One region of the Halopseudomonas sp. Lyrl_26 genome, then DNA from elsewhere that is predicted to be linked to it. Evidence: predicted binding sites of a transcription regulator. Region 1 holds the regulator's gene; the other holds the start of a gene.
The links. Region 1 encodes sigma-54, which starts transcription at its own class of promoters, with help from an activator protein. Its sites were predicted from a motif close to ANTGGCATNNANNTTGCTNT; they were not measured.
Positions count from the first base shown of each region.

Region 1 (15,075 bases):
TTGAACAGCACCGCGTAGGCAGGGTTGAAGGCCGCTACCGGGGTGGGCAGGCGCAGCAGGATGAAGGTCTCGAAGAACCAGCTGGTATGGGCCAGGTGCCATTTGACCGGGCTGGCCTCGGGCATCGACTGGAGCTGGCAGTCCTCGGCACTGAGCCCCTCGGCCAATGCCAGGCTGTGCCGGCGTATGCCCTGGTAGCGCTGAACAAGCTCATCGCCCGCAGCCGTGGTCGCCGGTTGCCGGCTCATGCGTCGGGCTCCGCGAGGAAGATGCCGAACCAGCCACGGGCATCGGTCCACATCTGCTGACGGGGGAAGCCGGCTTCTGCCAGCAGCAGGCCGAAGCCGGCGGGGGTGTACTTGTGCGAGTGTTCGGTAATGATGTACTCGCCGCGGCGAAACTGGCGAACGGCCGAGTTGCCCAGCCGCACGGTCTGCGGGCGGGTGGCGATCAGGCGCATCTCGATGCGGCTGTTCCGGGCGTCATAGACAGCACTGTGCTCGAAGGCGTCGGGATTGAAGTTGGCCTGCAGCAGTCGGTTGACCACCCGCAGGACGTTGAGATTGAAAGCGGCGGTCAGTCCCTGGCTGTCATTGTAGGCCGCTTCCATTACCGGCAATGGCTTGACCAGATCCGCGCCGATCAGCAACTGGCCGCGCTGGCCGCAGTGCTCAAGGATACGCCGTAGCAATCGCAGGGCCTGATTGCGGTCGAAGTTGCCGATGGAGGATCCGGGGTAGAAGAATACCGGCGGGCTGTCCGCGTCTTCGGCGAGCAGGTCCTTCAGGTCAAGACGGCGGGTGAAGTCGCTGACCACGCCCACGCATTCGAGGTCGGGGTAGCCGTCGGCAATATTGGCCAGGCAGGCACGGATGTAGTCGCCGGCGATATCCACCCCGATCACCCGGGACGGGCTGAAATGCTGCAGCCAGCTGCGGGTCTTGCTGCAGTCGCCGCAGCCCAGATCGACCCATTGCGCCTGCGGGCGCAGGGCGGCGCTGATCTCGCCGGCGTAGTGCCGGAGGATACCGGCCTCGGTGCGGGTGGGATAGTACTCTTCCAGCTCGCACAGCCGGGTGAACAGCTGGCAGCCGATCTCATCGTAGAAGAACTTGGGGTTGATGCTGGCCTGGGATTGCATTAGGCCGTCGAGCAGTTGTTGTTTTTCTTTCGCCTGATCCGGTGGCAGCAGGTTTTCCAGACGGGGTAAGGGCGTGGCTGTATTCACGGCGACTCCGGTGGTTGAGGCTCCCACTGAGTCTGGCACAGCGGGCCGGGTCTGCCATGCGCATTGACGGACGGGCATCCGATGGGCGGACGCCCGTGATGAATCTCAGTCGGCGTTCTCCGCCACCTGCCGGATCAGTTTGAACAGCTTGCGTGATGCCGCCGGCGGCTTGTTCTCCGCTGCTTCCTTCTGGGCCTGGCGTACCAGTTGGCGAATGGTCTGGCGGTCGGCGTCAGGGTAGGCGGCGATGAAGGCTTCCTGCTCCTCGGGGCTGCCGGTCAGCAGGCGGTCACGCCAGCGCTCGAGCTGGTGGAAATACTGGGCGTGGGCCTGGCTGCTGCTGTCCAGGCGCTCGACATAGGCCTGAATGGCCTCGAGATCGGGTTGCTCGCGCATCAATTTCCCAACAAAGCTGAGGTGGCGCTTGAGCGCACCGCGAGCGGTGTGGCGGTGGGCCTCTTCCAGTGCGGCACGGAGCTTGTCGGTCAGCGGCAGCTTCTCCAGCTGCGCGGGTTTGAGCTCAACCAGGCGGCGCCCCAGTTCCTGATAGGCCTGCATCTCGCGCTTGACCTGGCTCTTGCTTTTCTCTTCGTCCTGCGGACCGTCATGCTCTTCAGGAAATTCTGTCATGGTTGCTGCCTGTCTGCCGCTACTGATCAAGGCGACATGATACCCGTTCACAGGCTGGCTGTCCGGGGTACAATGACCGGCAACAAGGAGATCACATGAGCCAACAGCTTTCCGAACAGCAATTCGAGGATCCCCGGGCCCTGCGTCAGATGCTTGAGCAGCGGGTCGCCTTCATCCTGGACGAGGCCTCGCGCCAGGGCGCAGATGCCTGCGAAGTGGCGGTGAGCCAGAACACCGGCCTGTCGGTGGGTGTGCGCCAGGGTGAGGTCGAGACCGTGGAGCTCAATCGCGATCAGGGCTTCGGCATCACCCTGTATCTGGACGGGCGCAAGGGGTCGGCCAGTACCTCGGATACCTCGGACGAGGCCATCCGCTCGACCGTAAGCGCTGCACTGGCCATCGCCCGCAACACGTCGGTGGATACCTGTGCCGGCCTGGCCGACGCCGAGCTGATGGCCAGGGATCTGCCGGATCTGGATCTCTATCATCCCTGGACCCTGACCGCCGAGCAGGCCATCGAGCGCGCGCTGGCCTGTGAGCGGGCGGCGCTGGAGCTGGATGGGCGGCTGAGCAGTGACAGTGCCAATATCAGCTCCCAGCAGGGCTGCCGGGTCTATGGCAACAGTCACGGTTTCATCGGCAGCTCACTGGGCTCCCGGCACAGCGCCTCCGCGGTGCTCATCGTCAACACCGAAGACGGCATGCAGCGGGATTATTGGTATACCGTGGATCGTCTGGCCGAGCGCCTGATGAGTCCCGAGGCCCTGGGGCGCAAGGCCGCCGAGCGCACCCTGGCGCGCATTGGTGCGCGGCCGGTGAACACGGCCCGGGTGCCCGTGCTGTTTGCCGCGGATCAGGCCGCCGGTCTGCTGGCGCAACTGGTGAATTCGATCTCCGGCGGCGCCGTCTATCGTCAGTCGACCTTCCTGCTCGATGCCATGGGGACGCAGATCTTTCCCGACTGGGTCACCATCGACGAGCGCCCGCACATGCTTCGGGCCCTGGGCAGTGCTGCCTTCGATGGCGACGGCCTGGCGACCCGCGAGCAGGCCTTCGTGCGCGACGGGGTACTGCAGAGCTGGGTGCTGAGCACCTACTCCGGGCGTCGGCTCAAGCTGCCGAGTACCGCCAATGCCGGAGGTGTGCACAACCTGCATATCAGCGCCAACGCCGGTGATCTGGCGGCGCTGCTGAAGGAAATGGGCACCGGCCTGCTGGTAACCGAGCTGATGGGGCAGGGCGTCAACGGCGTGACCGGCGACTACTCCCGTGGCGCCGGCGGTTTCTGGGTGGAGAACGGCGTGATCAGCCACCCGGTACGCGAAGTCACCATTGCCGGCAACCTGCGGGAGATGTTCCTCAACCTGCGCTGCGTGGGCTCGGATACCGAGCGGCGTGGCAACTACCTCACCGGCAGCTGGCTGGTGGATGGCATGACCGTCGGGGGTGCCTGAGGGCGCCGGAGCGTCGGCAGGCGTAGCGCGGGTGAGCTGCCCCCGTTACTCGCCTTCTTCGAAGTAGTTGTTGATCAGCCCTACCAGGTCGGCCATGGCCTGCTCGGCCTGCTCTCCGTCGCAGGTAATGCACACTTCGGTGCCCTTGCTGGCGGCCAGCATCATGACCTGCATGATGTTGGTGCCATCCACCATCTGCTGTTCCGAGCCGCCGATGCGCACGCTGCAGTTATGCCGCTTGGCAACATTGACGAACTTGGCGGCGGCACGGGCGTGCAGCCCCAGCTTGTTGATGATCTGGACGCGCTGGGTAATCTGGGTCATGGCAGGTCGCGGTGGCGGATCAGCAGGTTGGAGAAATTGTCGCTCAGATCCTGCACCAGGCGTTCGGCGATGTAAACCGAGCGGTGATGTCCACCGGTACAGCCAATGGCGATGCTCATGTAGCTGCGCTCACCGGCGGCGTAGCGGGGCAGCCACTTGTGCAGAAACTGGAAGATGTCCTGATACATCTCCTGCACATCGGGCTGGGCTTCCAGATAGTCGCGAATGGGTTCGTCCTTGCCACAGAAGGGGCGCAGATCGGGCTTCCAGTAGGGGTTGGGCAGGCAGCGCACATCGAACACCAGGTCCGCATCCACCGGCACACCACGTTTGAAGCCGAAGGACTGGATGAGGATGGAGGGCCCGTTGTTCTGACTGCTCAGCAGACGATGCTTGAGCTGGTCACGCAGCTGATAGAGGGTCAGGTGGCTGGTGTCGATCTTCAGGCTGGCCAGATCGATGATCGGCTCCAGCAGCTTGAGTTCGGCGGCGATGGCCTCGCCCAGTGACAGGTTGCCATCGGTCAGCGGATGCTTGCGGCGGGTCTCGGAGAAGCGCTTGATCAGCACCTCGTCGGTAGCAGCCAGGAACAGCACATCGCAGGTGATGCCCGCATCCCGGACCTGCTTGAGCAATTCCGGGAAACGTTTCAGGTCACTGGGCAGGTTGCGCGCATCGATACTGATGGCCACCTTGGGCAGGCTCAGATCGGTGTTCTGGGCCTGGCGGGCCAGCTCGGGGAGCAGGCCGGCAGGCAGGTTGTCGATGCAATAGAAGCCGTTGTCTTCCAGCAGATGCAGGGCAGTACTCTTGCCCGAGCCGGAGCGGCCGCTGACCACCACAAGTCGCACGGCGATCAGGCTCCGCTGTCGTTGACCATGATCTGGTACAGAGTCTGGGCATCCGGTGCCCGGCGCAGTGCTTCGCGCAACTCTTCCTGATCCAGCCGTTCAGCCAGGGTCTTGAGAATCTGCAGGTGTTGTTCGGTCGCTTCGTGCGGTACCAGAAGAACGAAAATCAGATCGACCGGCGCTCCGTCCAGGGAGTCGAAATCGATCTCGCTGCTCAGCTGGAGCAGTGCGCCGACGGCTTCGGTGCACTGTTCCAGACGGCAGTGGGGAATGGCAATACCGTTGCCGAAGCCTGTTGAGCCGAGTTTTTCCCGGGCCAGCAGGCTTTCATATATGGCATCGGCATCCAGTGGGGTGTGCTGGGCAATCAGATTGCCGATCAGCTCCAGCACACGCTTCTTGGAGCCCCCGTCGACACCGGCAAAGGTGAGTTCGGGGGACAGGATCTGTTTTATCAGCATGTTGTGTCGGCTTGTGTTCTTATCGGTCGTTGACTCCCTGCTGTCGACCGATGTTCTTTTCCTTGTGCTTGATCAGCTGTCGGTCAAGACGGTCGACCAGCAGGTCGATGGCGGCATACATGTCGGTGTGTTCGGCTTCGGCAACCAGGTCGGTTCCGGCCACGTGCAGGGTACCTTCGGCTTTCTGTTGCAGTTTGTCTACCTCGAGGGTGACCTGGGCGCTGATGATCTTGTCGAAGTGGCGCTCCAGACGTGACATCTTTTCGGTCACGTAGTCACGCAGGGCATCGGTTACATCAAGTTGGAGACCGGTAATTTTCAGTTGCATAACACTTCTCCTGTTCGGCTTTGTGAAGCGGGAATCGATCCTGCTGACTCCCATGGTGCCACCTACTTCTCTCGCGTTCCTTGACTCAGGTCGGGTCAGACCAGCCTTTTGCGCTCGCTGGAGGATGCAATGTTCAGCGACTCGCGGTATTTGGCGATGGTCCGGCGTGCCACTTGTATGCCTTGTTCCTCAAGTAAACCAGCGATCTTGCTGTCACTCAATGGTTTCTTGGGGTTTTCTTCGGCCACCAGCTTCTTGATCAGGGCGCGAATCGCGGTGGAGGAAACCTCGCCGCTGTCACCGCTGACGTGGCTGGAGAAGAAGTACTTGAGCTCGTAGATCCCCCGCGGGGTATGCATGTATTTCTGCGTGGTGACCCGGGAGATGGTGGACTCGTGCATGCCCACCGCCTCGGCGATGTCCGCCAGCACCAGGGGCTTCATCGCCACCTCGCCGTGTTCCAGAAAGCCGCGCTGATGTTCGACGATCTGGGTTGCCACCTTGAGCAGGGTCTCGTTGCGGCTCTGCAGGCTCTTGATGAACCAGCGGGCCTCCTGCAGGTGGTTGCGCAGGTAGGTGTTGTCCTCGCTGCTGTCGGCGCGCTTGACCAGGGCGGCGTAGTGGGTGTTGACCCGCACGCGGGGGGCGGCCTCCTGGTTCAGCTCGACGATCCAGCTGTTGTGATCCCGGCGCACGATCACGTCGGGAATCACGTATTCGGCGTCGCCCGAGGCTATCTCGCCGCCGGGGCGCGGATTGAGCGACTGGATGAGTTCGATCACCTGGCGCAGCTGATCTTCCTTGAGCCGGGTGCGGCGCATCAGCTGGGCGAAGTCGCGGCTGCCCAGCAGCTCCAGATAATCGCGCACCACGCGCTTGGCCTGCTCCAGCATGGGGGTGTCATCGGGCAGCTGGCACAGTTGCAGATGCAGACACTCGCTCAGGTTGCGTGCACCGACGCCGACCGGTTCCAGCTGCTGGATGCGGTGCAGGACCATCTCGATCTCGTCGAGCTCGACGCCCAGCTCCGGGTCCAGCGAGGCCTGGATATCCTCGAGGGTTTCTTCCAGGTAGCCGTCGGCATTGATGCCGTCGATCAGGGCGACGGCGATCTGGTAATCGGTTTCCGACAGGGGCAGCAGGTTGACCTGCCATTCCAGGTGGCTCTGCAGGGTTTCGCCGCTGCTGGTGCGCGAGGTGAAGTCCCAGTCGTCATCGTTGTTGCTGGGCAGGGAGCTGGCCGAGGTCTGGTAGATGTCCTCCCAGTTCGTGTCCACCGACAGTTCGCTGGGGATCTGCTCGTTCCAGTTGCCTTCCTCCTCGCCATGGTTGTGATCGAGGACTTCCAGGGTGACGGGCTCGGGCAGGGCAGTGGCGGTGATGTCCTCATCACCGTTGCCATTGCTGGCGGTCTCGCTGGCACTTGCAGTGAAATCATCATCGCCGTCGTCGGCCATCTCCAGCATGGGATTGGCTTCCAGCGCCTCCTGCACCTCCTGCTGGAGATCCAGACTGGACAGCTGAAGTAAGCGGATAGCCTGCTGCAGCTGAGGGGTCATGGTCAGCTGCTGGCCCATCTTCAGGACAAGCGTTGGTTTCATGCTTCTGCGGACTACCTTGTGTGCTCAAACCATTGAGGAATAAAAGAAATCCTCCTTAGCATGCCCGAAATCCACCGGCTTTTACAGACGGAAGGCATGGCCCAGATATACATCGCGCACCGTCTGGTTGGCCAGTACGGTTTCGGCGTCACCCTCGGCGATGATGTGGCCGTCATTGACTATGTAGGCCTTGTCGCAGATATCCAGCGTCTCGCGCACGTTATGGTCGGTGATCAGCACACCGATGCCCTTGTCCTTGAGATGCTCGATGATCTGCTTGATATCGTTCACCGATATCGGGTCCACCCCGGCAAAGGGCTCGTCCAGCAGGATGAATTGCGGATCTGTGGCCAGCGCCCGGGCAATCTCGGCCCGTCGACGCTCGCCACCGGACAGGCTCATCCCCAGGCTGTCACGCAGATGGTGGATATGGAATTCACGCAGCAGCGAATCCAGCTTGCCCTCGCGGCCCTTCTGGTTGAGGTCCTTGCGCGTCTGCAGGATGGCCATGATGTTGTCCGCCACGCTGAGCTTGCGGAAGATCGAGGCCTCCTGCGGCAGATAGCCGATGCCGCCCCGTGCCCGCCCGTGCATGGGGAGATGGGTGACATCCTGGCCATTGATCAGGATATTGCCGCGGTCGGCCCGGACGAGGCCGACGATCATGTAGAAGCAGGTAGTCTTGCCGGCGCCGTTGGGACCGAGCAGACCGACCACTTCGCCACTGTTGATCTGCAGCGAGACATCCTCGACCACGCGGCGGGATTTGTAGGACTTGGCCAGATGGCGGGCTTCAAGTTTCGTCGTCATTGCTCACCGGCTCGGTACGTTTACGGGGCTGGATGACAATCTCGATACGCTCGGCCGAATCACCTTCCTCGGCGATGGCGCGCCCGGCGTCCACGACCTGACGCTGGATGTCGTAGTTGACCCGCTGCCCCTGGAAGGTGTTGCCGGCCTGCTCGAGGAAGGCATTCTGGATCAGCACCACCCGCTCGGTGTCGGCATGGTATTCGATGGTCTGGGCGCGGGCATCCACCTGCTTGCCACCGGCGGGGGTCTGGCGGAAGGTTGCCGGGGAGCCGTTGGACACCAGCTTCTGCACTTCCCCGGCATTGTCCAGGGTCAGGGTGACCCGGGCACCGGTCAGACGCATGCTGCCCTGGGTGATGATCACGTTGCCGGTGTAGATGGCGACATTCTTGCGGTCATCCAGTGTGGCGCTGTCGGCCTGGATGCGGATCGGCTGGCTGGAGTCGCTCGACTGTGCGATTGCAGGGGCCGCGATGCCGGTCAGCAGGGCAAGAAACAGAACTCTAATGCGCCTCATGTTCGCCTCGTACGTTGGACAGCAGCTCTATGCGGCCGTCATTGAAATAAGCCTTCATGCCGGTGGCGGTGGTGACGCCGCCGGCTTCGATTCTGACTGCCTGATCGGTTTCGGCGTAGTCCCGGCTGGGGAAAACGGTCAGCTCCGGGGTCGACAGGCGACGGGTGGTGCGGGGGTCGAGCTGCTGCTCGATGATGACGTTCTGGCTCAGCAGCACCTGGTCACCCTGGGAGGTTACCTCGCCATAGCGTGCGCGCAGCTGCCAGGGGGTCTGCTCCCCCTCACGGTAGTACTGAAGGCGGGGTTCGTCGAGCTCGGTGATGTCGCTGTTGACCTGATGGGTGGCCTTGTCACTGGTCAGCTCGTACACCGGCTGGCCCTGCTCGTTGAGCTGGCGGATGCGCGGGTTGTCCATGAAGAAGTCCGGCTGCAGCGGCGCCTGCACCTGCTGGGGCGCAAAGCCTTCGGGACGGATGTTCCAGTAACCCACGGCCAGCGCCAGCACCACCACCAGAATCAGCAGGGTGCCGGTTGTCAGATAGCGCGGGATCTTCACAGATACTCCGCCTGGGCGGCGTCCAGCGTGCCCTGGGCGCGCATGATCAGCTCGCAGAACTCCCTTGCGGCACCGGCGCCGCCGGCCTTCAGGGTGACGCCGTGGGCGTGCTGGCGCACGAAATCATCGGCGCTGGCCACGGCCATGCCCAGACCCACCCGGCGGATCACCGGCAGGTCCGGGAGGTCATCGCCGAGGAAGGCGATCTCATCCAGTTCCACCGGTACTTTCTCACGCAGCTCGGCCAGCGCGGTGAGCTTGTCCTCGCGACCCTGGATCAGGTGCTGGATACCCAGGTTGGCGGCCCGGCGCTCGACCAGCGGCGAGTTGCGGCCGCTGATGATCGCGGTCTGCACGCCGGAGGCAATCAGCATCTTGATGCCGTGACCGTCCAGGGTGTTGAAGGATTTGAATTCGGTGCCGTCGGGCATGAAATACAGTCGGCCGTCGGTCAGCACGCCGTCGACGTCGAAGATTGCCAGGCGGATGTTGCGGGCCCGTTCCAGCAGGGTCAGTTCGGTTGTCATACTACCCCCGCGCGCAGCAGGTCATGCATGTTCAGGGCGCCGACCGGCAGGCCCTGGTCGTCGATCACGAAAAGGCCGCTGATCTTGCTGTCCTCCATGATCTTCAGCGCCTCGGCGGCGAGCATGCCCTGGCCTATGGTCTTGCAGCCCCGGGTCATGACCTGCTCGATGTGCGCATTGCGGATATCGATGTCCTGATCGAGGGTGCGGCGCAGGTCGCCGTCAGTGAAGATGCCGATGAGCTTGCCGGCGCCGTCGGTCACGCCGGTCAGGCCCAGGCCCTTGCGGGTCATTTCCAGCAGGGCGTCGCGTAGCGGTGTCTGCGGTGTCACCAGCGGCATTTGCTCGCCACTGTGCATGATGTCGTCTACCAGCAACAGCAGGCGTCGACCGAGGCTGCCGCCAGGGTGCGAGAAGGCGAAGTCCTCGGCACTGAAACCGCGGGCCTCGAGCAGAGCGATGGCCAGCGCATCACCCATCACCAGTGCGGTGGTGGTGCTGGAGGTGGGGGCCAGGTTCAGCGGGCAGGCCTCCTGCTCGACGCCGGTATCGAGGTTGGCGACGGCGGCGCGGGCCAGGGTGGAGTCGGGGTTGCCGGTGATGCTGATCAGCGGGATGCCCAAGCGCTTGATCAGCGGCAGCAGGGTGACCACCTCGGCGGTGTTGCCGGAGTTGGACAGGGCGATGACCACGTCCTGGGCGGTGATCATGCCCATGTCGCCGTGGCTGGCTTCGCCCGGATGCACGAAGAACGCCGGAGAGCCGGTGCTGGCCAGGGTGGCGGCGATCTTGCGGCCGATATGGCCGGACTTGCCCATACCCGTCACCACGATACGCCCCGGACACTGGATCAGCGTTGCACAGGCGCGGTCGAAGTCGCCTTCCAGCCGGTTCAGCAGGCTGTCGACGGCGTCGCGTTCCATGGCAATGGTGCGGCGGGCGGAGCGGGTGTAGTCGAATTCGGGCATGGTTCCTGATTTCTCTGGCAGTCAAGCGGGCAAGTATAGCGCCATGTATCGCTCAACTCATCACTGGCGTGTGTCGGGTTGGCGAGTGGACGAGCTGGTGCTCGTCCCTCCCGGGCTGCAGGCGTAGCGCGGGTGCGCTACACCCCGGACGTGCCAGCCCTCATCCCCGTAGGAGCACCCGCCCCGGGTGCGAAGGGTGCCTGCCGGTTCGCACCGAGGCGGTGCTCCTACAAAAAAGCCGGTCAACCTCCCTCCCTCGGTAGGAGCACCCGTCCCGGGTGCGAAGGGTGCCTGTCCGGTTCGCACCGAGGCGGTGCTCCTACAAAAGGGCGGTCAACCTCCCTCCCTCGGTAGGAGCACCCGCCCCGGGTGCGAAGGGTGCCTGCCCGGTTCGCACCGAGGCGGTGCTCCTACAACAAAGCCGGTCAACCTCTCCCCGGGTGCGAAGGGTGCGGCGCGGATGCCCGCCGACAAAACTTCCTCCAGCAAGGTCTCCACGTTGATGCTCGAACCTCATCGGGAGAACTGATATATTAGCGCGTTCACTTTTTCCGTCGTCCTGCCGGCCAACAGGTAAGGCTACCTATAAACATGCTCGAAACAGATGACTTCATCGTCGATTTGCAGCAAGTGACCTTTCGTCGCGGCGAGCGGGTGATCTTCAACAACGTTGATATCCGCATACCCCGGGGCAAGATCACCGGCATCATGGGCCCGTCCGGCTGTGGCAAGACCACCTTGCTGCGCCTGATCGGTGCCCAGCTGCGTCCGGAAAACGGCCGGATTCTGGTCAACGGCCAGAATATCCCCGAGCTGGGCCGTGAAGAGCTCTTCAGTGCACGGCAGCACATGGGCATGCTGTTCCAGAGCGGTGCCCTGTTCACCGATCTGAACGTGTTCGAGAACGTGGCCTTCCCGCTGCGGGTACACACCAAGCTGCCGGAAGACATGATCCGCGACATCGTGCTGCTCAAGCTGCAGGCCGTGGGACTGCGTGGCGCCATCGAGCTGATGCCCGATGAGCTGTCCGGTGGCATGAAGCGGCGCGTGGCCCTGGCCCGGGCAATCGCCCTGGACCCGGAGCTGATGATGTACGACGAGCCCTTCGTCGGTCAGGACCCGATTTCCATGGGTGTGCTGGTGCGCCTGATCCGTCTGCTCAACGATGCGCTGGGGCTGACCAGCATAGTGGTGTCCCACGACCTGGCGGAAACCGCCAGCATTGCCGACTATCTCTATGTGGTCGGTGACGGCCAGGTGCTCGGTCACGGCAGGCCCGACGATCTGATGAATTCGGATAACCCGCGCATCCGGCAGTTCATGCAGGGCGAGCCGGACGGTCCGGTGCCTTTCCATTTCCCGGCGCCGGATTATGTGGATGACCTGCTGCAGAAGGAGCGCAGACGATGAACGGTGTTGTGGATCGGGTCGCCTCCCTGGGTCGTATCGGCCTGGATGTGATCGCGGCGATCGGGCGCTCCGGCATATTCCTGTTCCAGGCGCTGGCTGGCCGCTCGCGTTACGGCAACGGCTTTTCCCTGCTGGTCAAGCAGCTGTACGCCCTGGGCGTGCTGTCACTGGCGATCATCATTGTCTCCGGCATCTTCATCGGCATGGTGCTGGCGCTGCAGGGCTACAACATCCTCAAGGATTACGGCTCGGAGCAGGCGGTCGGCCAGATGGTTGCCCTGACGCTGCTGCGCGAGCTGGGGCCAGTGGTCACCGCGCTGCTGTTTGCCGGTCGCGCCGGTTCCGCCCTGACTGCCGAGATCGGCCTGATGAAGGCCACCGAGCAGCTGTCGAGCCTGGAGATGATCGGCGTTGACCCGCTCAAGTACATCATTGCCCCGCGCCTGTGGGCCGGCTTCATTGCCATGCCGCTGCTGGCGCTGATCTTCTGCGTGGTCGGCATCTGGGGGGGCGCCATGGTGGCGGTGGACTGGCTGGGTGTCTACTCCGGCTCCTACTGGGCCAACATGCAGAACTCGGTGGAATTCAGCCACGATGTGTTCAACGGCATGATCAAGGCCGTCGTGTTTGCCGTGGTGGTGACCTGGATTGCAGTGTTCCAGGGCTATGACTGTGAACCCACCTCCGAAGGTATCAGCCGGGCAACCACCCGTACCGTTGTCTATGCATCCCTGGCCGTGCTCGGCCTGGACTTCATACTTACCGCGTTGATGTTTTGATCTGCCAAGGAATTGACCATGCGCACCCGTACACTGGAACTGACCGTCGGCCTGTTTATCCTGGCTGGATTGCTCGCGCTGCTGATACTGGCACTGCGGGTCAGCGGCCTGACGCTGAGCACCAACGGCGATACCTATACCGTCTATGCCCACTTCGACAACGTGTCCGGCCTGACCTCCCGGTCCAAGGTGACCATGGCCGGTGTGACCATTGGCCAGGTCAAGCGCATCACCTTTGACAAGAACCGGTATACCGGTCTGGTGGAAATGGCGATCAACTCCGATGTGGACACCCTGCCGGCGGACAGCACGGCTTCCATCGTGACGGCAGGTCTGCTGGGGGAAAAATACATCGGCATCTCCGTCGGCGGGGATGACCTGGTGCTGGGCGATGGCGACGAGATCGTCGACACCCAATCGGCACTGGTGCTGGAAGAGCTGATCGGTCGCTTCCTGCTCAATACCGTCAGCAAAGACGATTAACGGGAGTACAACATGCGTAGATTCATGACTTGGGCGCTGGCTCTGCTGATCAGTGCACCGCTGCTGGTCCAGGCCGCAGCCCAGACCCCTCATCAGGTTGTCGAGGACACCTCGGTGCGGGTCATGGAGACCCTCAATGCCAACCGCGAGCTGTACAAGCAGGACGCCGACGCCTTCTACAACGGCCTGAACGAAATCATGGAGCCGGTGGTGGACTTCCAGGGCATCGCCCGCAGCGTGATGACCGTGCGTTACAGCCGCAGTGCCACACCCGAGCAGATGGACCGCTTCATCGAGACCTTCAAGCGCAGCATGGTCGAGTTTTACGGCAATGCTCTGCTCGAGTTCGACGGCGGCAGCATCACCGTACTGCCCCCGGCCCGTGGCGCCCAGCAGACCGAGGAGCGTGCCAGCGTGAACATGGAAGTGCGGTCCAACAGCGGCAACGTCTACCCGGTGACCTACACCATGGCCAACGTCGACGGGCAGTGGAAAGTGCGTAACGTCATCGTCGAAGGCATCAACATCGGCCTGCTGTTCCGCGACCAGTTCGCCCAGGCCATGCAGGCCCACCGCAACAACCTGGATGCCGTCATCGACAGCTGGGGCAGTGTGGTCGCCGAATCCCGAGAAGTGGTGGAAAAAGAGGTCAGCGAGTGAGCCCCAGCGTGCAGCTTGAAGGGCAGCGCCTGCGGTTGGCCGGTGATCTGGACTTTGCCAGCGCCGGGGCACTGCGCGAGCAGCTGACCGCACTCATTGCCGGCAGCGCCGGCCAGACGCTGATCCTGGATCTGTCTGCGGTCAGTCGCAGCAACAGTGTCGGTCTGTCGCTGCTGCTTTCCGCCGCCCGCAGTGCGGAAGAACACAAGGTGGACCTGCACACCTCAGGCCTGCCCTCGGGCCTGCTGAGCATGGCCCGCGTATGCGGACTGGACGACTGGCTGCAGAAGCTGAGCGTCGAGCCGCTGGATTTGAAGGAGACACCCCATGCAACCCCATGAAGTGAAAGATCTGATCGAGCGGCAACTGCCGGGGGTTCAGGTGGAGGTGGCCGGTGAAGGCTGTAACTTCCAGCTGATCCTGATCAGCGATGAACTGGCTGCCCTGTCGCCGGTCAAGCGTCAGCAGCAGATCTATGCTCTGCTCAACGAGCCCATTGCCGATGGCCGCATCCATGCGGTTACCATGAAATTCTTTACCCGTGACGCCTGGGCCGATCGCACCTGAGCGAGCCTGAACAAGAGAGTCGTATGGACAAACTGATGATCACCGGCGGTAACCGCCTGGATGGGGAAATTCGCATTTCCGGGGCGAAGAACTCCGCACTGCCGATTCTCGCTGCTACCCTGCTGGCCGATGACGCCGTCACCATTGCCAACCTGCCGCACCTGCACGACATCACCACCATGATCGAGCTCTTCGGGCGCATGGGTGTGCAGCCAGTGGTGGGCGACAAGCTGAATATCGAGATCAACCCGACCAGCATCACCACTCTGGTAGCGCCCTACGAACTGGTCAAGACCATGCGCGCCTCTATCCTGGTGCTGGGTCCCATGGTGGCCCACTTCGGCTACGCCGAGGTGGCCCTGCCGGGCGGCTGCGCCATCGGCTCGCGGCCGGTGGATCTGCATATCCGCGGCCTCGAAGCCATGGGTGCGGAAATCACCGTCGACGGTGGCTACATCAAGGCCCGGGCGCCGCAAGGTGGGCTGCGCGGTGCACACTACTCCTTTGACACCATCAGCGTCACCGGCACCGAGAACATTCTCATGGCTGCCACTCTGGCCAAGGGGCAGACCGTCATCTCCAACGCCGCCCGCGAGCCCGAGGTAGTAGACCTGGCCGAATGCCTGATTGCCATGGGCGCACAGATCCGCGGCCACGGCACCGACACCATCACCATCGATGGCGTCGATCGCCTGCACGGTGCTCACTACTCGGTGATGCCCGACCGAATCGAAACCGGTACCTTCCTGGTCGCCGGCGCGGTCACCCGTGGGCGCGTACGGCTGAAGGACACCGATCCCGGTACCATGGAAGCGGTACTGCTCAAGCTGGAAGAAGCCGGTGCGCAGATCGAAACCGGCAAGAACTGGGTCGGACTGGACATGAAGGGCAATCGCCCGAAGGCGGTCAACCTGCGCA
Region 1 covers NZ_JAYJLH010000016.1:17,066-32,140, reverse strand. Annotated here, with positions in the region: gene egtB (ergothioneine biosynthesis protein EgtB) at 1-248, opposite strand, end outside; gene egtD (L-histidine N(alpha)-methyltransferase) at 245-1,228, opposite strand; gene yjgA (ribosome biogenesis factor YjgA) at 1,334-1,858, opposite strand; gene pmbA (metalloprotease PmbA) at 1,954-3,312, shown strand; gene VF673_RS13780 (HPr family phosphocarrier protein) at 3,358-3,636, opposite strand; gene rapZ (RNase adapter RapZ) at 3,633-4,487, opposite strand; gene ptsN (PTS IIA-like nitrogen regulatory protein PtsN) at 4,493-4,948, opposite strand; gene hpf (ribosome hibernation-promoting factor, HPF/YfiA family) at 4,968-5,276, opposite strand; gene VF673_RS13760 (RNA polymerase factor sigma-54) at 5,372-6,877, opposite strand; gene lptB (LPS export ABC transporter ATP-binding protein) at 6,959-7,687, opposite strand; gene lptA (lipopolysaccharide transport periplasmic protein LptA) at 7,671-8,207, opposite strand; gene lptC (LPS export ABC transporter periplasmic protein LptC) at 8,194-8,763, opposite strand; gene VF673_RS13740 (KdsC family phosphatase) at 8,760-9,290, opposite strand; gene VF673_RS13735 (KpsF/GutQ family sugar-phosphate isomerase) at 9,287-10,258, opposite strand; gene VF673_RS13730 (ATP-binding cassette domain-containing protein) at 10,850-11,668, shown strand; gene mlaE (lipid asymmetry maintenance ABC transporter permease subunit MlaE) at 11,665-12,447, shown strand; gene mlaD (outer membrane lipid asymmetry maintenance protein MlaD) at 12,466-12,930, shown strand; gene VF673_RS13715 (MlaC/ttg2D family ABC transporter substrate-binding protein) at 12,943-13,590, shown strand; gene VF673_RS13710 (STAS domain-containing protein) at 13,587-13,931, shown strand; gene VF673_RS13705 (BolA family protein) at 13,918-14,157, shown strand; gene murA (UDP-N-acetylglucosamine 1-carboxyvinyltransferase) at 14,181-15,075, shown strand, end outside.

Region 2 (15,075 bases), on a different contig from region 1:
TGGTGTCCTGGGCGGACAGTCCGGTCTTGCTTACCCAAAGTGCTGCGTGCATGTGCTGTCTCCTTGCCTGTCAGTGGCCTGACCCGGCTGATGAAAATCCGCTTAGCTGATCTGCAGAAGCTTGTTGGTGGACTGGGCGTTCTCTTCCGCGGTGCGCATCATCTTGACGTGCAGTTCGAACTGCCGCGCCAGTGACAGCATGGCGGTCATCTCCTCTACCGCATTGACGTTGCTGCCTTCCAGAAAACCGGTGACCAGGGTCACGGCCCCGTCCGCCGGCTGGGCCAGACCGTCCTCGGTGCGCATGAGGCCGTCGGCGCCCTTGATCATGCGCTGCTCCGGGCGTACCAGCTTGATCCGGTCCACCTCGGCCAGTACCGCCGGCGCCTCGCCCTGGGCTCGGAAACTGATGGTGCCGTCGGTGCCGATCTCAACCTTGTCCGCCGGCGGCAATGCAATGGGACCGGCATTGCCCAGCACCGGCAGGCCGCTGCTGGTACGCAGCACGCCGAACAGGTCGATCTGCAGACTACCCGCCCGGGTGTAGGCCTCGCTGCCATCCGGCGCCTGCACGGCAATCCAGCCTTCGCCATTGATGGCAACGTCCAGATCTCGCCCGGTTTCCTGAAGCGTGCCGGCCGACAGGTCAGTGCCGGGACGTTCGGTCATGGCATAGACCCGCGTCGGAAAACTGTCGCCGAACACCGGCATGGAACGCGCCTGCTCGAAATCCCGGCGGAAGCCGGTGGTGGCCACGTTCGCCAGATTGTTGGCGTGGGCACGCTGGGCCAGCATGTTCTGGCTGGCTCCGCTCATGGAAATGAAGAGTGATTTGTCCATGCTGTAACTCCGCTCCGGCAATCCCTGACGGAAATCTGCCGCATCTGATTTTCCTTGCAGATAACCAAGCAGAGATCGTGCCAACAGCCGGAGGGAGCCAACAGAGACGTCAAATCAATGAGTTAGGAGCCGGTAGAGCGTCAGAAGCGGCAATAGCGGCAAGGTCATTGCCGCTATTGCCGCCCGGGGGAGGGATCAGCGCAGGTTGATGATGGTCTGGGTTACCGCATCTTCGGTCTGGATGGTCTTGGCATTGGCCTGGTAGTTGCGCTGGGCAACGATCAGGTTGATCAGCATCTCCGACAGATCGACGTTGGACTGCTCCAGAGCGCCGGACTGCACCAGTCCCAGGGTTCCGCTGCCGGGGGCTCCGACCACGGGCTCCCCGGAGGCGCTGGACTGGGCCCAGGCGGTATCACCCAGGGGCACCAGCCCCTGCTGGTTGGCGAAGGTAGCCAGTACCAGCTGGCCCTGGGTCCTGGTCTGACCGTTGGTATAACGCGCCACCAGCATGCCGCGATCATCAATCTCCAGACCTGCCAGCTCACCGGTGGTGAAGCCATCCTGCACCACCGAGGTGACTCCGAAGGTGGAGGCGTACTGGGAAGACCCGGTCAGGTTCAGGGTGAATGCCTGCACCTGTGCACCTGCCGGCTGACCGTTGGCATCCAGAGGGGTCCAACCGGCAATCTCGTTGATCTGGCCACCGACCAGCACACCGTCATTGTTGAACACCAGTTCCCGCGGTGTGCTGGTGAAAGCGGGATCCGTCGCCAGCACACCGTCCAGATTGCGACCATCGATCAGGATGTGCATATCCCAGGTGTTGGCGTCGGTCTTGACGAAGTACTTGGACATGACGTGGGAGTTGCCCAGGCTGTCGTACACGGTGACGGAAGTCGAGCTGTTGTAGGTGGAAGAGTCCGCGGGATCGAACTGCGCGCGCGAAGCCTGGGTAGCCGCGACAACGGCCTCGGCGGAAGCCACCTGCGCACCTGCCGCCTCCGCTGCCGCAGTGGCAGCCTCTATCTCGGCAGGGGTAGGGTTCAGCGGATCGGCGGCACCGGCTATGGCAGTCGCGTAGGCGTCGTCATAGGCGGTCTGGTAGGCGGTAGCATAAGCGGCGTCATAGGCGGCCTGGGCACCTGCCGGGCGCACGCTGGTGGAGTTCAGGTTCAGCGTGGAGCTGACCGCGCTGGTCGGGTTCGGGTTGGCCGCCTTGGTGTCGACCCGCAGGTCCGTGGGCACCCCTTCATTGATGCGCCCGGTCACGGCGTTGACGCCATAGCCCTGCAACCGTTCGCCCTGGTTGTTGACGATGAAGCCTTCGCGATCGGTACCAAAGTAGCCGGCACGGGTGTAGCTCAGCGCCCCGTTCTTGCTGGTGACAAAGAAGCCGTTGCCGTTGATGGCCAGGTCCAGGCTGTTCTCGGTGTAGTTGATATTGCCCTGGGTAAAGATCTGCGCCACGTTGTTGAGCACCACACCACTGCCCTGGGCATTTGTTCCGGTTCCCAGAATCGAGGCGGCGTAGACATCACCGAACTCGGCCCGTGCAGCCTTGAAGCCGACGGTGCTGGCGTTGGCGATGTTGTTACCGGTGATATTCAGATCGGAAGATGCCGCCCGGATACCACTGAGGCCAATATTGAATGACATGATCAGACTCCTGTTTCGTACTCTACGGACGACGTTTTATTTACCAATAGTGAAAACATCCGACAGGCCGATACTGCCCAGACCTGCCAGGTTGAGAACCATTTCCCCGCCTTTACCCACGCCCAGCGAGACGCTGTCCACGTTGGCTGGTAACAGGGTGGCCAGCTGTACTGGCTCGCCGTCGATGCTGGCCTGCGCCTCGAAGCGGTATTTGCCGGCCGGCAAGGGATTGCCGCTGGCATCCTGACCGTCCCAGGCGAAGTCGCGGATTCCGGTTTCCTGGGCCCCGAGGTTGATGGTAGCCACCATGCTGCCAGCCTCGTCATAGACGTTGACCAGCACCATCTGGCTGGGCTGGGGCAGCACCAACTGGCCGGTAAAGCCTTCGGCCGGATCAACCATGGCCCGGTCACTGGGAAATACCACGGTGCGCCCGACCATGGAGGAGGCCTGCAGGGCCTGGGAAGACTGGAAGCTGCTGGCCATGGCATCGATACTGCTGTTCATCTTCTCGATGCCTTCGACGGTGCTGAACTGGGCCAGCTGGGCAATGAACTCGCCGTTTTCCTGGGGCGCCAGCGGGTCCTGGTTGTTCAACTGGGCTACCAGAAGCTGCAGGAACTCGTTCTTGCCCAGCTCGTTACCCTTGGCAAAGCGCCCCTGATCCACCTGGTACTGGTCAAGCACACTGCTGCCGACACTGATGCTCATTCCCTGCTCTCCTATTGTCCGAGGGTCAGCACGCGCTGCAGCATGCTCTTGGCGGTATTCATGATTTCCACGTTGGTCTGATAGGCGCGGGAAGCGGCCATCATGTTGGCCATTTCCTCGACCACGTTGACGTTGGGGTAAAACACATAGCCTTCTTCGTTGGCCATGGGATGGTCAGGTTCATAGCGGGCCTGCAGCTCGGCATCCGACTCCACCACACCGAGCACGCTGACGCCCTGCCCGGCCTGATCCTCCGGAGCGAACAGGGAACCGCCAAGCGATTGCTGCTGCTCGTTGAACAGGGTGGCGAACACGGCCTGACGCGCGCGATAGGTCTGATCGATGCTGCTGGACACGGTGTCGGCGTTGGCTATGTTGCTGGCCACCGCGTTCAGGCGCACCGACTGGGCGTTCATGCCGGAACCGGCAATATCGAAGATTCGGTCAAGGGACATGGTCAATCTCCCCGCAGGGCCGTCATCAGCCCTTTGAACTTGCTGTTGAGGAAGGTGAAGCTGGCCTGGAAGTCGATGGCATTTTCCGTGTATCTGGCCTGCTCGGCCTGGACCTCCACGGTGTTGCCATCGATCGACGGCTGATGCGGTGTGCGATAGCGCAAACCTGCCGCCTGATCGATCAGACTCTGGGCGGGAATGTGATTGGCATGGGTGCGTTGCAGCGACACGGTGCTGTTCGCCCCGCTCTGCTGAGCCTCCAGTACGCTGGCAAAGTCCAGATCCCGGGCCTTGTAGTTGGGCGTATCGGCATTGGCAATATTGTTGGCCAGCACCGCGGCACGCTCGGCACGGAAAGCCAACGCTTGCTCATGCAATCCCAGGGCGCGGTCAAAACTCAAACTCATGGTGGCAATCCTCACATCGGCCAGGGCCAGTGTTCTATCGCCAAGTACACAGCAATACCTGTGCCACCATAGAAATCTCTTTGATTTTCAATTGGATAGCGAATAAATCAGGACAGGGAGCGGCAAGGGATTTCCGCCGGGCGGCAAGGCTGCCGCACTCATCGGCAAACCTTGCTGTACGCTGCCGCCGGCAGGGAACGGAGAGGAAAGGGTGTCTTCAGCGGGCCTGGTAGACGATACCCGGGTTGCACTGGACCATGGAATACAGATCGGGCAACCCATTCAGCGCTTCGGAGGCGCCCAGCATCAGATAACCGCCGGGGCGCAGGGTGGCATGAATGCGCCGTAATATGTCCTTCTTCACATCGGCCGAGAAGTAGATGAGGACATTGCGGCAGAACACGATATCGAAGCGCCCCAGGACGCTGTAGCTGTCCAGCAGATTGAGCTGGCGAAACTCCACCCGACTGCGGATGGCCGGCTTGACGGTCCACTCCCCCGGACCGGTCTCATCAAAGTAACGGTCCCGGCGCTCGCGGGACAGGCCCCGGGCCATGGCCAGGCTGTCATAGCAGCCGGCACGGGCGGCATTGAGCATGCCGGCCGAGATCTCACTGGCAACGATCTGCACCCCGCCGCGCAGACGTCCGGGATTGGCGCGCTCGAACTCGTCGACGGCCATGCTCAGCGAATAGGGCTCCTGCCCCGAGGAGCACGCGGCCGACCAGATCCGCAACCGCCCGTTGGGGTTGCTGGCAAGAAACTCGGGAATCAGCCGTGACTTGAGCAGCTCGAAAGGGTAACCGTCGCGAAACCACAGGGTTTCGTTGGTGGTCATGGCATCCACCACCATCTCGCGCAGGCCGGACGCGGGCTGCTGCTGTACCTGACGTACCAACTCCCCCAGACTGCGGATACCGCGCTGGGTCAGCAGACGACCGAGACGACTGGTCACCAGATACTGCTTGTTGTCCCCCAGCACGATGCCGCAGGTGCGCTCCAGGTAATCCCGGAACAGGTCGAAGTCCGGATCATTTGCCGACACGCATCAACTCCAGACCCGTGAAATCATATTCAAGCATGTTCAACTCCGGCTCCACGCATCCGCGCGAGCACCCTGTCGGCCAGTTCGTCGGGGCTGAACTTGGCCAGGAAATCGTCCGCCCCCACCTTGCGCACCATGGCCTGATTGAACACACCGGACAGGGAGGTGTGCAGCATCACGTGCAGATCCTTCAGCCGGGGGTCACTGCGCACCTCGGCGGTGAGAGTGTAGCCATCCATCTCCGGCATTTCGATGTCGGAGATCATCATCAGCAGATCCTCGGTGACATCTCTGCCCTGGTCCGCCTGTTCCTTGAGCCAGTCCAGCGCCTGACGTCCATCATTGAGGGCAAAGACCTCGATGCCGAGCGATTCCATGCAGCGGATGATCTGCCGCCGCGCCACTGAGGAATCGTCCACGACCAGAATGCGGCTGCCGGTAGCCTCCGGCATCGCCTCGGTGGTGGTTGCCTGCTGCGGCAGGGCCTCGTCCCCGGCCAGCACCTCGGCCAGAACCTTCTCCACATCGATGATTTCCACCATCTGGTCTTCCACCCGGGTAACCGCGGTCAGGTAGTGGTCGCGACCGGTCCCCTTTGGCGGTGGATGTACGTCACTCCAGTTCAGGTTGACGATGCGCTCCACCGCCCGCACCAGAAATCCCTGAACCCGGTTGTTGTATTCAGTGATGATGACGAAGGCCGTGGACAGGTCTTCCAGCGCCCGGCCACCGGTAGCCCGCCCCAGATCAATGATCGGCAGCGTTCCGCCGCGGATGTGCGCCACGCCGCGGACAATGGGATTGAGCCTGGGTAGCAGCGTCAGTCGAGGGCATTGCAGTACTTCCTTGACCTTGAACACATTGATGCCATACAGCTGCCGCCCGTTCAGGCGAAACAGCAGCAGCTCGAGTCGGTTCTGTCCTACCAACTGGGTGCGCTGATCCACTGAGGCCATTATGCCAGCCATGAAACTACTCCTTCTTTAATGGAAGCGCAGACGGCATGATCCTTGCTTGCATCCATCAGACACTTTGGGACGCCGGCGATTTGACACACATCGCACGATCGAGGTTGGATTATATGCAGTTTCGGGCACCTTTTATCCGGCTGATTATAGCCATTACCCTCACGGGCTGTGGCAGCCTGCACGCCAATCCGCTTATCGACCAGCTTATCGGCACCACCACCGCATATCTTGAGGATCAGGTTGCGCTTCATCTGGCCGCCAGCAGCCAACCGGCCCGGCATGAGATCAGCGTCAACCGCCTGGACCCCAGGCTGCGTCTGCCGCTGTGCCCGGCGGACGCGATCAGCGCCCAGCTCGAAAGCCCGGAGATCCCCGTCGGCCGGGTCACGGTCCGGGTCAGCTGCGACAGCAGCCAGGTACAATGGCGCCTGTTTGTGCCCGCCCAGGTGGACCTCTTCCAGTCGGTAGTGGTACTCACCCGACCACTCGCCCGTCACGCCATCCTCGGCCCGGAGGACATTACACTGCGCGAGCGCAATATCGGCCAGATCAGCGGAGGTTACCTGCTGCAACCTGAACAGGCTATCGGCATGCGCCTGCGACGCCCGGTACAGGCCGACAACGTGCTCAGCCCCCAGCAGCTGGAACAGGATGAGACGGTCAAGCGCGGCGACCGGGTGGTCATCACCGCAGCCAACAGCCGGGTCGCCGTGCGCATGCCCGGTGAAGCACTGGAAAGCGGTGGCACCGGCGCGCAGATCCGGGTGCGCAACACCCGTTCCGACCGTGTCGTGCGCGCCCGGATAGTCGGGCCCGGTCAGGTGGAAGTCCACATGTAGTGCCCCTCCCGCGGAAGCTATACTTGCCAGCCTGCCATCCATTGGGCAACACTGTGAGGCAGATCACATATCCAACCCTGAATCTTTCAGGAAAAGCCTAAAGTTTACGGCCCCGCGGCCGTTACAGAGGCCGATGAAGCATTCAGGCTGAGGACATACACATGGTCATCGATTTCAACCCGGGCACCAACGGCGCCTCACGCAGCAGCCAGAGCAGTGCTACTGCCGGCAAGCGCGAGGTCACTGCCGATCGCCCGGCCGGCACCCAGAATACCGGTCAGCCGGCAACCGGCGACGCCGAGGTCCGTCTGAGCAATCAGGCCCAGCAGCTGCAGGCGATAGAAGAGCGTCTGCGTGAGCTGCCGGAAGTAGACACTGCGCGCGTGGAGCGGATCAAGCAGGCCATTGCCGACGGCAGCTACCAGCCGGACAGTCGCCGCATTGCCGACAAGCTGATCGACCTGGAATCCTGAGTGACGGCCGGCGCCCCACTGGTGGAGAGTGAAGGATGCGGCAACTGAGCGAGCTGTTCGCGAGGGCTACAACCCTGTGCCAGCAGTTCACCGACCTGCTCGACAGGGAGAAGCAGGCCCTGCTCGATCAGGACATGACGGCGTTGCAGGGGCTGCTCGACGAGAAGTCTGCGGCAATGGCTGCGCTCAATGAGGTGCACGCCGAGATGACTGCGCAGTTGCAGGCAGCCGGCATGCCCGAGGATCTCAGCCCCGGGGATTTCATCCGCGGTCTGGGCGACGACCAGCTGTCCCGGCAGCATGCCGATTTCCTCGACGCAGCCAGGGCCTGCGAGGAAGCCAATCTGCGTAATGCACGCCTGATCCGCCACAGCCAGCACATCAACAGCAACCTGCTGGACCTGCTGCGCAACCAGGGGGAAACCAGCCTGAATGTGTATGATCGCCTCGGCAATGCCAACCGCGCACGCCCGGGACGACCGATCAGCCGCGCCTGATATATGATCGCTGTCACCGGTCAGGAATTACGGATGAGAAGCTGACGTGTCAATGCTCCTAGAACAGGGTCTCGGCCCGCAGCCCCCCAGGGAAGTCACCGCACCGCTGGAGATCCAGTCACTGCTCAAGGCATTGCACGCCGCGAGAACGCCGCTGGAGGTCCGTTTCGAGGAACGGGCCCAGACCTTCCAGAGTTATCTGGTCGAACTCGATACCGCCAGCGGCATGTTGTATATCGACGAGCTCATCCCCTCCGTCGGTGACAAGTGGATGACCCAGGGCGAGAGTTTCCGTGTCGATGCGTGGCTCGACGGCGTTCACCTGCGCTGGCAGCACAGCGACGCCGCGCAGGTCGAACTGGATGACGGCGCTCCGGCCTTCAGCCTCCCCTTCCCGACGCAGCTGACCTATCACCAGCGCCGCGGCGCCTACCGGGCAACGGTACAGCGCAGCATCGACACCCGCCTCGAGCTTGTGCACAGCGCCGACAAGCGCGCATTCGCCGGCGAACTCCTCGACATCTCCGTTACCGGCTGCAAGCTGCGCCTGGCCGGCAACCAGCTTCAGGCGCTGCAACCGGGCGAGCGCTACGAGCGCAGCCAGTTGCAACTGGAGGACAGTCCCTTGCTGGACGTGGCGGTGGAGATCCGCCATCGCACCTACCATGAGGCCGGCGATGAAACCCATGTGGGCCTGCACTTCCACCAGCCGCCGGCGGTCACCCAGCGCCACATCGAGCGCTTCGTAACCCAGTTGCAGCGCGAAGCGCGGCGCCAGGCGCGCGAAGACCTGTTCTGATCGCACGTGCCGGCCAGGGCTCCCTCAGCCCGGCCGGTGCTCCTCTTCATCCTGATCCCCGGCCGGTTCCTGGTCGGCCTCATCCACCATCTGCTCCATCACCACCTGCTCGTCCACCCGCGGGTCTATCGCCGCCGCCAGCGGAGAGCTCGCCAGGTTACCCGCCGCCGGCATGAACTGGATGGGCGCCTCTTCCACCAGATTCTCCCCGGTGACCCGTTCCGGGCGCACGAACACCACCAGCAGCAGACTGCAGCAGGCCATGAACACGTACAGCATGCCGGGCCCGCCCAGCTGCATGAGCACCGAGCCGAGCAGCGGACCGGTACTGGCACCGACACCGAAGGTGACCAGCAGGGTCGCCGCCAGCTGCACCCGCCGCTCCTGATCGACGTGGTCATTGGCCAATGCCACCGCCAGCGGATACAGCGTGAACGCCAGCAGGCCGAACAGGGTAGTCAGCCACATGAGGACCCCAGGCAGAGAAATCAGGGCTATCAGCAGGGACACCGTGGTCAGGATGATGGCATTCACCTGGATCATGCGGCTGCGGTCAAAGCGGTCGGACAGCCAGCCGGCCGGCCCCTGCGCGAAGAGCCCCGCACCGATGGTGACCGCCATGAAGACGCCGACCAGATGGGTATCCAGGCCCGACGCGGCCGCATAGGTCGGCGCCAGTCCGTAGAAGGAACCGAGCAGCAGCCCGGCCACACCTATGGTGCTCAACGCCTGGGGGATGCGTTTGATGAAATGGCGGATCTCCAGGGGGGCGGGATGCAGCGGCGCCGGGTGTATACGGCGGGTTACCGCCACCGGCACCAGGCACAGGGAGAAACACATCGCCACCAGAATCACGTGCCGGAAGCTCAGCTCGGGCATCCAGGTCAGGATCAGTTGCCCCAATCCCAGCCCGAGAAAGGTCACCAGCATGTAGCCCGCAAACACGGTGCCGCGCTGGTGGGACTCGGCCTGTTCGTTCAGCCAGCTCTCCAGCACCATGTACTGGCACATCATCGCCACCCCTACCAGCCAGCGCAGCGCCAGCCAGACTTCCACGCTGGAGGTCAGCGCATGGCCAAGTACCGACGCCGTCACCACACCGGCACTGGCGACGAAGGCGCGGATATGGCCGACCCGGGCGATGAGCCGGTGCCCCACGCTGGCACCCATGACCAGCCCCACGTAATAGCCGGTCATCAACAGTCCTATCCAGACCGCGTTGACCCCTTCGGCGGCCAGACGAAGGCCCAGATAGGTACTGAGAAGGCCGCTGCCGATCAGCATCAGCAACGTGGAGAAATAGAGCGAGGAGAACGAAGAAAGGGTACTGGGCAACGGTGCCTCCCGAAAACGTACAGCAGGTTGGCTGAAGGGTTGATCAATGGCCGCGTCCCTGCTGGCCAGAACAAGCATAGCAGCCGTTTGCCCACAAACGAAAAAGGCAGCCCCAGGGCTGCCTTCTCCGGATCACGCCGTTGTCAGGCCGGCGGCGCGGCAGGCGGCGTCACCGAGGCGGAAAACCAGCCGGCCTGGAGGCCGAACAGGGCCAGCCCCAGTACCACCACCAGCAACAGCAGCCAAGGCCATACCGGCCTGCGGGCGGCATAGGGATCGCGCAGGGAACGGGCCGACCCACCGGGCAGAGTGGCCAGCTGGGTAAGCGCGGTGCCGAAGGCGATGTTGATCCGTGCCTGACTGTTGACTGCCCAGCCGTTGGCATCAAGGATCGGACCCAGGTTGCGCCGGCGCAGCTTGAACCAGGCCATCAGCATCGACGGACCGGAAATGGCCAGCAGCACACCCACCACCACCAGAGGCCACTGCCACCACTGCAACGACATCAGTCCGCTGAAGATGGCAGCCAGGGCGGCGCCCAGCGCGCCGACCGCCAGACCGATGGCGGCAAAGATCCCGGCAAACTTGGCAATGTCGAAGGTCTTGGAGGCGGCACTGGCTTCCGCCGGCGCGGTTGCACTGGTGCCGACCTGGGCGGCTGCGTTGTTGACCAGGGCGTCATCCCGGCTGGCGGCGAATTTCTGGATCTGGTCGGACACCAGCTTGGAGACCCGCCGGTAGGGTGACCAGAAGGCTTCCCGTACGCTGATGGCGCTCTGCACCACCTTGACCACGGTGGCGTCCCAGTCGTTGCCATCGCGATCATAGAACAGGCCGTTGCGTCCCACCGCCAGCTCGCTCTGCTCACCCGCGGTGACCGCTGCCACTATGTTCAGCGTCTCCCGGTCCCTGACCGGCTGGCCGCGACGGGTACAGGCGCAATACAGCAGGAAACTCTCGCTGTTGGCGGCCACTGCACTGTGGGCATCCACATCGCCCACTTCCACCACGAGATCGCAGCTGCGGCCATCGATGTACAGCCGGCCGGCCTGGAAGATGGCCTTTTCCCGACGCCAGTAGAAATTCTGGAAGGACACGAAGTTGCGCAGCAGGGTTACCAGCCCCCGTTGCAGACGCAGCAACTTGTCCAGATCCACCAGACCACCGGCAGCCTCGGCCACTTCCAGGTCCCTGGCCACCAGTTCCAGCAGGCGCGGCTGCACGCCCTGCTCCACCAGCTCGACAACGCGCTCCACACTCAGGACCTCGAGAATGCGCACCTGGGGCTTGGCTGCCTGCCAGGCAAAATAGTCATCGCTGCGCGCGGTCAGCTCCTGCCACTGGCTGCGGGTGATGGACTCCACATCGCCCAGCACCGGACGCACCACATGCTCGCGCAGAGCCTGCATAGCCGGTCGCCAGGCAGGGTTTATGCCCTGCTGCAGCGGCAGGCTCTCGCCGTACTGCAGGCTGGCCAGGGGCAGATCGGCAATCTGGCTGGCATCGGCCAGGTTCAGGGCAGACAGGCGTGTCAGCTCGGCCTCATCGGCATTCATGATGCTGGCCGCCCGCGGGTCGAAGGCCGCCATCTCCACCCGGGTGAAGTAATCATCGATCTTGTCGCGCAGTGCACTGATGGCAGCAACCGCCTGCTCCTCGTCCGGACCAAGCGACTGCACGCCGTGCTGCGCACCGCCCTGTTGCCACTCCTGCACCTGGCGGGCCTGATCGAAGAACTCGTTGATCAGTGCTTCGGAGACGGCAGGCTCTCCACTGCGATCCTGCTCGCCACCCAGACAGCTGATGATATCGGCAATGACCGCCTGCAGCCCGGCGTCACTGGTCAGGCTGGCCGGCACCAGACCGTCGCCGTTGGTCTCACCCGGCGGGAACAGCGCTGCCAGGTCATCGGTATCCGCCGCTGTCAGCCCCTGCTCGGGGTCACGGCCCAGCACCTTCAGCAACCGCTGCGCTGCGGAGGCAAGACGGTGGCCATCCGCCGTGTCAGGGAAGGACGCCAGCGTCAGGGGCTCTTCCCGGAACAGGCTCTGGGGATCGGCCAGATGGGCCAGGGTCCAGTCCACCGCGTCCAGGATCTCCGGCGCACGGATCCGCCCATCGCCGTTGGTATCTATATAGGCCAGCATGCGCTGGTCCAGTTCGAGATTGCGGGTGGGACAGGCCAGCGCGGCCCACAGCTTCTGGTCCAGACCACGCAATGCAGCCAGGTCTTCCGGAGTTTCCAGTTGCACCTGGTCGAAACCGCCGGCACGGAAGAATTTCCAACGATGAGTGGATAGAACGCCCATAACATTCCCTTCATATTCAGGACGAGAGATAAACCGCTGTATTCTGGCAGCAAACCCGGATTGCGGCGAGAGGTCCGAACAAGTTTAGCGAAGGTTTCGCGCTGCGCCCGAAGCAAAACGCAACGGCGGCATGGGGAGGACATGGGGAGGAAATGGTGCGCAAGCCCGGATTCGAACCGGGGACCTATCGCTTAGGAGGCGATTGCTCTATCCAGCTGAGCTACAAGCGCACGGAAATGCAGGTTTCAGCGTGGCGGATATTACCTGATTACAGGAATACTTGACCACCTTGACAAATGCTGCCAAAGTTCGATCTCAAATGGCCAGCGTCGGAAAGTCGTCACCTTGTGGACGTATTTCCGGCACTTCGGGAGCGGACGCAGGAAGATCGGGCATTGAATTTGAGCAAAATGCCTTTATCCGTTGTCCATGTCACGGGCTCGTGGGTCATCTGCCAGCCCAACGACACGGCAGCTTGGATGGCAGGAAGCCATAGGGTTCCAACTGGCCGGGATCGATTCATCAGCTAAAAGCGATATTTTTGCCCATGAAAACTGCACTTCAGCACTACACCAGCCGCACCGCCGACAAGTTTGTCGTTCGACTGCCCGAAGGCATGCGAGACCGCATAGCAGAAGTTGCCAAGCAACATCACCGCAGCATGAACTCCGAGATCATTGCCCGTCTGGAGCACAGTCTGCTGGACCTGCCGAGCCTGCCCGAGTACCCCTCTCGCCAAGCGCTCAACGATCAGCAAGTCGATGCACTGAATCAACCCGAGCGTGAACTGCTGCTGCGCTTCCGTGAAATGAGCCGTCGCCAGCAGAACGCCCTGCTTGCCCTGCTGGCCGCCGAACAGGCCTGATCGGCAGACAGCCCCGGCCCCCAGCGGGGACCGGAAATGAAAGAGCCCGCCAGGGTTACCTGGCGGGCTCTTCCGTTTCCGCAAAGCGGATATCAGCTGACGAAGGCCAGCAGGATACCAGCGGCGACCGCAGAGCCGATCACACCCGCCACGTTCGGACCCATGGCGTGCATCAGCAGGAAGTTCTGCGGGTTGGATTCCAGCCCCACCCTGTTCGAAACCCGCGCCGCCATCGGTACCGCAGACACACCGGCCGACCCGATCAAGGGGTTGATCTTGTGCTGGCTGAGCAGGTTCATCAGCTTGGCCATCAGTACGCCCGCAGCGGTCCCCATGCAGAAGGCGACCATGCCCAGCACCAGAATCCCCAGGGTGGTCAGCTGCAGGAAGGCACCGGCAGACAGCTTGGAGCCCACCGCCAGCCCCAGGGCAATGGTGACGATGTTGATCAGGGCATTACGACTGGTGTCAGCCAGGCGCTCGACCACACCACACTCGCGCATCAGGTTGCCGAAGCAGAACATGCCCACCAGCGGTGCCGCATCCGGCAGCAGCAGGGAGATCAGCAACAGCAGCACCAGCGGGAAGATGATCTTCTCGGTCTTGCTCACGGTGCGCAGCTGGGTCATGACGATGCTCCGCTCCTGCTCCGTGGTCAGTGCACGCATGATCGGCGGCTGGATCAAGGGCACCAGTGCCATGTAGGAGTAGGCCGCCACGGCAATGGGCCCCAGCAGATCCGGTGCCAGCTTGGAGGTGACGAAGATCGAGGTGGGCCCATCCGCCCCGCCGATGATGGCGATCGACGCCGCCTCGCGCAGGGTGAAGTCGAACCCGGGAACGCCCCAGGCCGTCAGCGCCAGCGCACCGAGCAGGGTGCCGAAGATACCGAACTGGGCGGCCGCCCCCAGCAGCAGGGTACGCGGGTTGGCCAGCATCGGACCGAAGTCCGTCATGGCACCCACGCCCATGAAGATCAGCAGGGGGAACACGCTGGTCGGGATACCGACGTCATAGATCAGCTTGAGCAGCCCGCCCGCCTCGGCCATGCCGGCCACCGGCAGGTTGGCCAGTACGCCACCAAACCCGATGGGAATCAGCAGCAGCGGCTCGAAGCCCTTGCGGATAGCCAGGTAGATCAGCGCCAGGCAGACCAGGATCATCAGCACCTGACCAGGTGCAATGTGGAACAGACCTGTGGTCTGCCACAAGAGTGCCAGCTTTTCCATGGAGCTCTCCTCAGCCTATGGTCACCAGGGTATCGCCCACGGACACGGCATCACCGGCCTTGACTGCGACAGATCCGATGACCCCGGCGCGCTTGGCACGGACCTCGGTTTCCATCTTCATGGCTTCCAGGATGAGGATCAGCTGCCCCTCCTCGACATGGTCGCCGGGGCTGACCAGCACCTTGAAGATGTTACCGGCCAGCGGTGCGGCCTGAGGCTCACCTTCCCCAGCCGGTGCCGACGCGGGGGCTGCTGCAGCACTGCTGCCGGCGCCACCGAGCGGCTTGATGCCACTGATATCGCCACCCTCGGACACCTGAACCACGAAATCACGGCCATTGACCGATACGGTGTAGACTTCCGGACCCTCGGCAGGCGCGGCCACCTTCTCCCGACCGGTGGGCACAGGCTCGAAGGCCGCGGGATTGCCACGATTCTCCAGAAACTTGAGGCCGATCTGCGGGAACAGGGCGTAGGTCAGCACGTCGTCGATCTCGTTGGCGCCGAGCTGGATGCCCTTCTCCGCGGCCAACTCGCGCAGCTCCTCGGTCAGACGATCCATTTCGGGCTCCAGCAGATCCGCCGGACGACAGGTGATGGCTTCGCCACCATCCAGCACCCGGGCCTGCAGGGCAGCATTGAAG
Region 2 covers NZ_JAYJLH010000001.1:170,687-185,761, reverse strand. Annotated here, with positions in the region: gene flgG (flagellar basal-body rod protein FlgG) at 1-52, opposite strand, end outside; gene flgF (flagellar basal-body rod protein FlgF) at 103-840, opposite strand; gene VF673_RS00970 (flagellar hook protein FlgE) at 1,036-2,499, opposite strand; gene flgD (flagellar hook assembly protein FlgD) at 2,536-3,210, opposite strand; gene flgC (flagellar basal body rod protein FlgC) at 3,222-3,665, opposite strand; gene flgB (flagellar basal body rod protein FlgB) at 3,668-4,072, opposite strand; gene VF673_RS00950 (protein-glutamate O-methyltransferase CheR) at 4,290-5,117, opposite strand; gene VF673_RS00945 (chemotaxis protein CheV) at 5,147-6,085, opposite strand; gene flgA (flagellar basal body P-ring formation chaperone FlgA) at 6,199-6,924, shown strand; gene flgM (flagellar biosynthesis anti-sigma factor FlgM) at 7,086-7,397, shown strand; gene VF673_RS00930 (flagella synthesis protein FlgN) at 7,433-7,894, shown strand; gene VF673_RS00925 (flagellar brake protein) at 7,947-8,693, shown strand; gene VF673_RS00920 (MFS transporter) at 8,718-10,028, opposite strand; gene VF673_RS00915 (hypothetical protein) at 10,172-12,337, opposite strand; tRNA gene VF673_RS00910 (tRNA-Arg) at 12,491-12,567, opposite strand; gene VF673_RS00905 (Arc family DNA-binding protein) at 12,885-13,202, shown strand; gene VF673_RS00900 (sodium ion-translocating decarboxylase subunit beta) at 13,295-14,431, opposite strand; gene oadA (sodium-extruding oxaloacetate decarboxylase subunit alpha) at 14,442-15,075, opposite strand, start outside.
Region 2: the regulator sigma-54 is predicted to act here: its motif matches at 6,115-6,134, upstream of flgA (flagellar basal body P-ring formation chaperone FlgA).